DNA from 2 places in the Solibacillus sp. CAU 1738 genome. Region 1 is predicted to be linked to the other one. Evidence: a T-box and tRNA genes for the amino acid it is inferred to sense, from the RefSeq annotation. Region 1 holds a T-box; the other holds one or more tRNA genes.
The links. The T-box of region 1 lies ahead of serS (serine--tRNA ligase). A T-box ahead of a tRNA ligase gene usually reads a tRNA of that ligase, here a tRNA-Ser.
Positions count from the first base shown of each region.

Region 1 (4,395 bases):
CCAATTCAATTCTTCGGATTTTGACACTATTTTTCACCTGAATATCTTTCAACCAAAAACCCACCTCCTAATTTCCGGTATATTTTCAAATTGATTGTAACATATATTTTAACTTTGTCACATATATATTACATTTTATTTTTTAAAAAGACCGACTTATCAAAACGATACGTCGGTTTCCAGTTATTTCTTTTATTTTGAATAGGCGATAATAAGATCACTGTAACAAGTCCTTCTCAAACACAATTTTATGTCGACCTTTATCATCTATAAATGTGTGAACGATATCAAATCCTGCCTTCAAATTGACGATAAGCATTGCCTTTTTCTCATTACGCCCATATGTCCGAATGCGCGTATAGCCTTGCTGCTGACACCATGTATGTTGTGCCTCCATTAACCGACTGGCTATGCCGCGCTGCTGGTATACGGGATGGACGCCACCTAGCCAGCTATAAAACACACCATCTTCTTGTTCGTAACCAAATTTAAATCCTACAACAATGTCATCCTCTACCGCTAAAAACGCGCAAAAATTTTGTTTACCAATAAGCTTTTCTGGCTTAAATACTTCATCAAAAACTAGTTTATGTACAATTTGCATGCCATCGACCAAATCCTGTGGCAACTCTGTAAACTGTAAAATGTTCATTTCGACTCCCCCTTTTAAAAAAAGGCCCCCACACGAGTGAGAGCCCTTCATCATTTATTTTGCTGGTGCTGCAATAACTGTTTTTCCGCCCATATACGGTACTAAAACTTCAGGAATTTTTACGCTTCCGTCTGCCTGTTGGTAATTTTCTAAAATAGCCGCAACTGTACGACCAAGAGCAAGACCTGAACCGTTTAATGTATGCACATATTCTGGCTTTGCCCCATGCTCACGACGGAAACGAATGTTTGCACGGCGCGCTTGGAAGTCTTCGAAATTTGAACAAGAAGAAATTTCACGGTACATATCTTGCGTTGGGAACCATACTTCAAGATCGTATTTCTTCGCTGCAGTGAAGCCTAAGTCAGACGTATTCATTAATAGTTTGCGGTACGGTAAACCTAAAAGCTGTAATACTTTTTCTGCATGACCAGTTAATAACTCTAATTGCTCATATGATTCCTCTGGTTTTACGAAACGCACTAATTCTACTTTATTGAATTGGTGTTGGCGGATTAAACCACGAGTATCACGGCCCGCTGAACCTGCTTCAGAACGGAAGCAAGCGCTGAATGCCGCAAATCCTTTTGGCAACATGTCTCCATCAATAATTTCATCACGATAGAAGTTTGTGACAGGTACTTCAGCTGTTGGAATCATAAAGTAATCCGTATCTGTTAATTTGAAAACATCTTCTTCAAATTTCGGTAATTGACCTGTACCTGTTAAGCTGTCGCGGTTGACGATTACTGGTGGTAGCATTTCCTCATAACCATGCTCATCAGAATGTAGATCCATCATAAAGCTCATTAATGCACGTTCTAAACGGGCACCTAAACCACGGTAAAATAAGAAACGGCTACCCGTTACTTTACCTGCACGCTCAAAATCGACTACTTCAAGGTCAGTTGCAATATCCCAGTGTGGCTTTGGTTCGAAATCGAATGTTGGGATGTCTCCCCAAGTAGCGACAGTTACATTATCATCTTCCGTTTCTCCAACTGGCACAGATTCGTGTGGAATGTTTGGCAGACGCATCATCATGTAGTCGAACTTTTCTTCTACTTCACGTAATTCATTATCTAATACTTTAATTTCATCGCCTACTTCACGCATACGTGCGATCACTTCATCGGCATTTTCTTTATTACGTTTCATAACAGAAATTTGCTCAGATACTTTATTGCGCTCCGCTTTTAATACTTCTGTTTTTGCGATTAAATCACGACGCTTTGCATCTAACGCTTCAAATTCATCAATATTTCCTAAGTCTTCATTACGTGTAAGAAGTACCTTTTTTATTTCTTCATAATTGTCTCGAACACGTTTAATATCTAACATGTTTATTCCTCCGTTTCGTTTATTTGATGATAGTCGTTCCGCTTTGCCCTGCTAGTGCGTTAAAACACAAAAAAGCCCTCATCCCCTGGAAAGGGACGAGAGCTACCCGCGTTGCCACCCTAATTGAATAAACACATTATGTGCCTATTCCACTTATGTCATAACGGCTTTAGTCACCGGTCTCGCCTACTTTAATTTCAGCAAGACAACTCAAGGACGGATTCACAAGTGCTTTTATTAGCTTTCACCAACCGCTAACTCTCTAAGAAAAAACGAGCTTGTTACTATTTCCTATCATCGCATTCACAATTTAAAATTTAACCATACTGTACTATATGCGATTTATTTTTGCAAGCTACATTGCTACAACTTTTTCAACAAAGTAACGTAACAATCGTAAATCAGTCGTTAATTCCGGATGAAAAGCACAACCTAGCATATGTTGCTGCCTCGCTAACACGATTTTCCCTTCAAATGTGGCAAGCACCTCTACATCTTTTCCAACTTCCACAATATGCGGTGCACGAATGAATACAGCTTTCACATCATCATCAATATGTTTGACTGGTAGCTCCACTTCAAAGCTATCAATCTGCCTACCATAGGAATTGCGCTCTACTACAATATCCATTACAGCAAAATGGGACTCTTGCCCGATTACTTCACGCGCCAGTAATATTAAGCCTGCACATGTACCGAAAACAGGTAGCCCATTTGAAATCGCATCACGAATCGGCTCAAGTAACTGACCGCGCTCTAATAATTTTCGCATCGCTGTACTTTCTCCACCAGGCAAAATGAGGCCGTCTAATTGCGGCAAATGCTGTACTTCTTTTACAAGAACTACCTCACAGTTTAGCGCTTCAAGCATTTGTGCGTGTTCCCTAACAGCACCTTGTAATGCTAAAATGCCGATTTTCATCTTACCAGCCTCGCTCTTGCATACGTTCATGCTGTCCTAGCTGTGCAATATCAATACCTTTCATCGGTACACCAAGCTCTTTTGAAATTTCAGCAATAAGCTTGTAGTCCTTGTAATGCGTCGTTGCTTCTACAATAGCACGCGCAAATTTTTCTGGATTTTCCGATTTAAAAATACCCGAACCAACAAATACTCCATCTGCGCCAAGCTCCATCATTAGTGCCGCATCTGCAGGAGTAGCTACACCACCTGCTGCAAAATTTACAACTGGCAAACGTCCATTACGTTTAATTTCACGTAGTAACTCAAATGATGCACCTAATAATTTTGCCTCTGTCATTAGTTCGTCTTCTGTCATACTAACTACTTTTCGTACTTGTGCATTCACTTTACGAATATGGCGTACAGCCTCAACAATATTACCTGTCCCCGGCTCACCTTTCGTACGCAGCATAGCAGCTCCTTCACCAATTCGACGTGCAGCCTCTCCTAAATCGCGACAGCCACATACGAACGGTACTGTATAATCACTTTTTAATAAATGGTACTCTTCATCAGCTGGTGTTAATACTTCACTTTCGTCAATATAGTCAACTCCCATTGCCTCTAGCACACGTGCTTCGACAATATGACCAATACGCGCCTTTGCCATAACAGGAATGGATACCGCCCCCATCACTTCTTCCACAATACGCGGATCAGCCATGCGTGCTACGCCGCCCGCTTTTCGAATATCTGATGGTACGCGTTCTAATGCCATTACCGCTACTGCACCTGCAGCTTCAGCAATTTTAGCTTGCTCTGCATTAATTACGTCCATAATGACGCCACCCTTTTGCATTTCTGCCATCCCACGTTTAAGCATATCAGTTCCTAATTGTTTCATTTTTCTACCTCCACCTTTGTGATGATGTTTAGTATAATAGAAATTGACCATTTCGGAATATTCAGTTTAGTAAAATTTAAGGTGGTCAGTTAAGAGGTGGATAATGGATTTATTACTTTTTCAATTAGAAAAACACATTGGAAAACCGCTTTATGAGCAGCTTTATACCGGCATTAAAGAAGCCATTATTACTAAAAAAATTACAGTCGGGGAAAAATTGCCATCTAAAAGACAGCTTGCGGATTTTTTAAATATTAGCCAAACAACTATTGAGCTTGCGTATGGACAGCTCCTTGCAGAAGGCTATATCGCTTCGAAGCCACGCATCGGCTATTTCGTTGAAGAAATTGATGAGTTACCTTTTATCGAAAAGCAGACAAATACTTTGCCAGCGTACGAAAAAAAGAACTACGCTACCGATTTCTCACCCGGCAAAATTGATGAAGATTCTTTTCCTTTTACAATATGGCGTAAATATGCCAAAGAGATGCTCGATACAAGTTTTAAAGAGCTCCTACAAATAGGGGATCGTCAAGGGGAATACGAGCTACGCGTCCAAATCGCCAGTTATTTATATCAATCACGAGGCATTAA
Region 1 is NZ_JBDQQN010000013.1:20,958-25,352, forward strand. Features, by position in the region: gene AAFN87_RS19740 (helix-turn-helix transcriptional regulator) at 1-52, opposite strand, end outside; gene AAFN87_RS19745 (GNAT family N-acetyltransferase) at 218-652, opposite strand; gene serS (serine--tRNA ligase) at 707-1,993, opposite strand; T-box leader at 2,082-2,300, opposite strand; gene pdxT (pyridoxal 5'-phosphate synthase glutaminase subunit PdxT) at 2,349-2,915, opposite strand; gene pdxS (pyridoxal 5'-phosphate synthase lyase subunit PdxS) at 2,917-3,801, opposite strand; gene pdxR (MocR-like pyridoxine biosynthesis transcription factor PdxR) at 3,905-4,395, shown strand, end outside.

Region 2 (4,395 bases), on a different contig from region 1:
TCCTCTACCTTTAATGTATCTGCACTAAAGGATACGACTTGATCAAGTAAACTTAACGCATCACGCATCCCCCCTGCCGCAGATTGAGCAATTACTTTTAAGGCTTGCTCCTCAAAAGGCAATTTAATATCCTCTAACACAATTTTCATACGTTCTAAAATATCATTAGATGATAGTCTTTTAAAATCAAAGCGCTGACATCGTGATATAATCGTCGCCGGGAGTTTATGCGGTTCTGTTGTCGCCAAAATAAATACGGCATGCTCTGGTGGCTCTTCTAATGTTTTTAATAGCGCATTAAATGCACTCGTCGAAAGCATATGCACTTCATCGATAATATACACTTTAAAACGTGCGTTCGCTGGGGCAAAACGAACTTTTTCAATAATATCCCGCATTTCCTCTACACGTGAATTGGACGCAGCGTCAAACTCGATAACATCCGGATGCGAGCCCTCAGTAATACTTATGCATGTCGCGCATTCATTGCACGGTTCGTTAGAAGGAGCATTCTCACAGTTTAACGCTTTCGCAAAAATTTTTGCCGTACTTGTTTTCCCTGTGCCTCGTGGACCTGAAAAAAGATATGCGTGCGTCGTTTTACTTGCAAGGAGAGCATTTTGTAGTGTTCTTTTTACATGTACTTGACCTGACATTTCACGAAAAGACTGCGGTCTATATACGCGATAAAACGCTTGATATGTCAATGGTTTTCTCCCCCTTTTTTATAAAATTCAGTAGTATAAGTATAACATAAAAAAGGTGTATCCATCTGTTACGATGAATACACCTTCTAGTTGGCAATTTAATGCCGTGCACCTTTCTTTGACAGCCGCACATAAGCGTTACTCTTGTCGCCAGCTCAAGTTAGGCAACCCCGCGGCACATGGGTGAAACCACTTAATGCTGCTTCCTTCCGGACCTGACATGGTTCATGGGTTCCCATTGCGCAGGACCCAACCGTCAACACTACGTGCAAAAGGCAGACCCTACAATACGGGCAGCCTCAGAAAAGGACTTCAGTCTCGCTAGAGCGGATTGCGAGTTACAGGGCACCGCTACCTCCCCACCTAGCACGGCAATTTCTAGTATACTGACAGTTAGCAAAAAAAGCAATGGAAACCGTCTACTCATTTAAAACATAATTTTCCCAGATTGCAGAGAATGGGGCTCCCATATACGTACCCTCTGTCCGTTTACTTAGCATTATTTAATTATTTGGGGTTTCATGTTCCCTTCCACAAAACTTTTATACATGTTATTCCCTATTAAACATACCAATAACTTCTGTTGTCTCTGTTATATTTACAAAGGCTGTCGAATCGATTTCTTTTATGATGTTCTTCACTTCTCCAAGTTGATAACGTGTAATTACCGTTTTAAGTACTTTTCTATGTTGTCCTGTAAATACGCCTTCTCCATCCATTACACTACATCTACTTTTTATCTAGCATTGGATTTTTCTATTAAATTTGGCCATAATGGTTACTATTATCGATACATAATACGATGAATTGGAGGGCTTAAAAGTTGGCAAAAAAATCATATAACGAAAAATTACAAGATAACAAAGATATGCCTAAAATTATTGAAGTGTCTGATCCGAAAGCCATTTCGAGATTTGGAGGATCAAAAATGTTGATTGCACCACCATTAGCGTACGATGAAATCATGAGGAAAGTGCCACTTGGAAAAGTCATTACAGCCGATTATTTAAGAAAAGAATTAGCAAAAAAACACGAAGCAGACTACACATGCCCACTAACAGCCGGAATATTTATGAACATAGCAGCTAACGCCTCAGCAGAGAGAGCCACTGATACAATTCCCTACTGGCGAACATTAAAAAAAGACGGGGAACTTAATGAAAAATATCCAGGAGGCATTGATGCGCAAAAATGCAATCTCGAAGCAGAAGGCCACACTATTATACAAAAAGGAAAAAGATATTTTGTGAAAGATTATGAAGATAAGTTGTTTGTGCTATCTATTTAGAGATTCCCCCTCTATTTAGATAGCAGTCATGAAAATACTGCGATAAAATTGAACGTACTAATGATTCTATATTCGAATAGCTAGATATTTATTAGAAATTCACCTTAATTTTGCGCTATCATAAAAAAAACAAAAATATTTTCAAAAAGTGTTGACGTGTTATTAAATTCGTGATAAATTAGTACTTGTCGATAAGACATCTCACATGGAGGTATACCCAAGTCTGGCTGAAGGGATCGGTCTTGAAAACCGACAGGCGGGTAACACCGCGCGGGGGTTCGAATCCCTCTACCTCCTCCATCTTTTTTTATAAAGATAGTACGTAAACCGTTGCATATGTAACGGATTTTTTATTTTATAATACTTTCCGAAAATGGCAAGTACTATGGCACATGTTGCTATAGTACTTTTTTTGTTTTATAGACGTATTATTATGCATTATCAAGATATTTTCATTAGAATAGAGTAGTTATCTAAATAGGAGGTTATGCTATTTGCTAAAAAGCGTTTCGACATCCTCTCGTATCGCATTTACAATTTTAATAATTGCATTACTAACTGCACTCGCTAGTGAAATTAAAATTATACCGTTCCATATGGATTTTCGGTTTGGATTCGGTAGCATCATTTTCTTTTTAGCAATATTAATAAAACCAGTACCTATTATAAGAACTGGTTTTGCAACTGCCATAACTATCGTATTATTTCGGACGCTTATTGATCTATTTTTTAGTGATGATCACTTTTGGCATGTGCTACTAACACATCTACCGGCTGCACTCTTTTATATTACATTCGCCGTCTGCTTATCGTTTATTCAATTTGAACGCATTCGGTTAAGACCGATGAAGCTCGGCTTGTACGGGGCTTTTTTTGAAATAGTCGCAAACTGCGTCGAGGGTATTGTACTCTATACGTTTTTCAAAGAGCAATTAACGTTGAATGAGCTCATACTTATTTTCGCAGTAGCCTTTTTACGTAGCTTTTTCGTTGTTGGAATTTATAGTTCAATTTCCTTCTCAGAGCAAAAAAAGCAAATGCAGCAGTTACTCAATATCGGTTCGGAGCTTTATGTAGAAACGCTTTATTTGAAAAAATCGATGCAACAAATCGAGCATATCACTGCAGCTAGTTTTGACCTATATAAACAATTAAATCCGATTGATCGAGCACTTAGCTTGCAAGCGCTTACCATTTCTCAAGAAATACATGAAGTAAAAAAGGATTCGGAGCGTATTTATGCTGGGCTTTCTAAAATAACGACAATGGAGCATAATCACACTTTCCTTCTATCAGAATTACTGCTTTATATAACAGCTGCTAACGAAAAATACAGTGCTTATTTACAAAAGAACATCACATTCAAAACAACATTTAATATGAATTTCAAAATACATGATTATTTTACGATTCTCGCACTTATTAATAATATCGTAGCAAATGCAGTGGAAGCGATAGAACGTGAAGGCATTATTGAAATTCGCGTTTTTCATACACAGGAATCGACAATTATTACAATTGAAGATAACGGTATTGGCATAAAAGACCATGAATTACCGATTATTTTCGATGCAGGCTATACATCAAAATTTAATGACCAAGGGAAGGCTTCTACTGGTATCGGCTTATCTCATGTTCAAGCAATTATTTCGCATTTAGAAGGCTCGATAACAGTAACAAATGGTGCTACAACAAGATTTTCTATAACAATTCCTACCCATCGTTTATTATAAAGGAGGTTTTATATGCGCTATTTTATTGTAGATGATGACCGCGCAAGTCGAATTATGCTTGCCAATATTATTGAAGAAGGTGGACTAGGCACTGTTATTGGCGGCGCTAAAAATGGACACGAATCGATTCCTCAAATATTAATAACACAGCCCGATTTTGTACTAATGGATTTACTTATGCCTAAAATGGATGGTATTGCGACGATTGAAAAATTACGTGAAAATCGTTATGAAGGCCATTTTATTATGATTTCTCAAATTGTAGATAAAGAAATGGTAGCACAAGCATACGAACAAGGTGTCGAGTTTTTTATCCATAAGCCGATTAATAAAGTGGAAGTACAAATGGTGCTACGTAAAACAGAAGAGCAATACCGATTGAAAAATTCAATTAACGCAATTCGTCAATCATTAACTAATTTCGAAGTGCCCGATATGAAACATTCAAAAAAGACTACTCGCGACCATATACAATCTATGCTAAATGATATGGGAATTGTCGGTGAAGTTGGTAGTGAGGATATAATAAAAATCATTGAGCTACTTCTACTCGAAAAGCATAAAATAGCGCCACTTCCACCTTTAAAGGAGCTATATGAAAAGCTTGCAATGTTAACGAAAACAACACCGGATGATATTTTAAAGGAAAGCAAAGCTATTGAACAGC
Region 2 is NZ_JBDQQN010000014.1:2,985-7,379, forward strand. Features, by position in the region: gene dnaX (DNA polymerase III subunit gamma/tau) at 1-707, opposite strand, end outside; RNA gene ffs (signal recognition particle sRNA large type) at 812-1,079, opposite strand; gene AAFN87_RS19820 (DUF2179 domain-containing protein) at 1,259-1,426, opposite strand; gene AAFN87_RS19825 (MGMT family protein) at 1,531-1,995, shown strand; tRNA gene AAFN87_RS19830 (tRNA-Ser) at 2,203-2,295, shown strand; gene AAFN87_RS19835 (ATP-binding protein) at 2,490-3,728, shown strand; gene AAFN87_RS19840 (response regulator) at 3,741-4,395, shown strand, end outside.
Region 2: it has a tRNA-Ser gene. The T-box ahead of serS (serine--tRNA ligase) is inferred to sense a tRNA for this amino acid. The anticodon was not compared.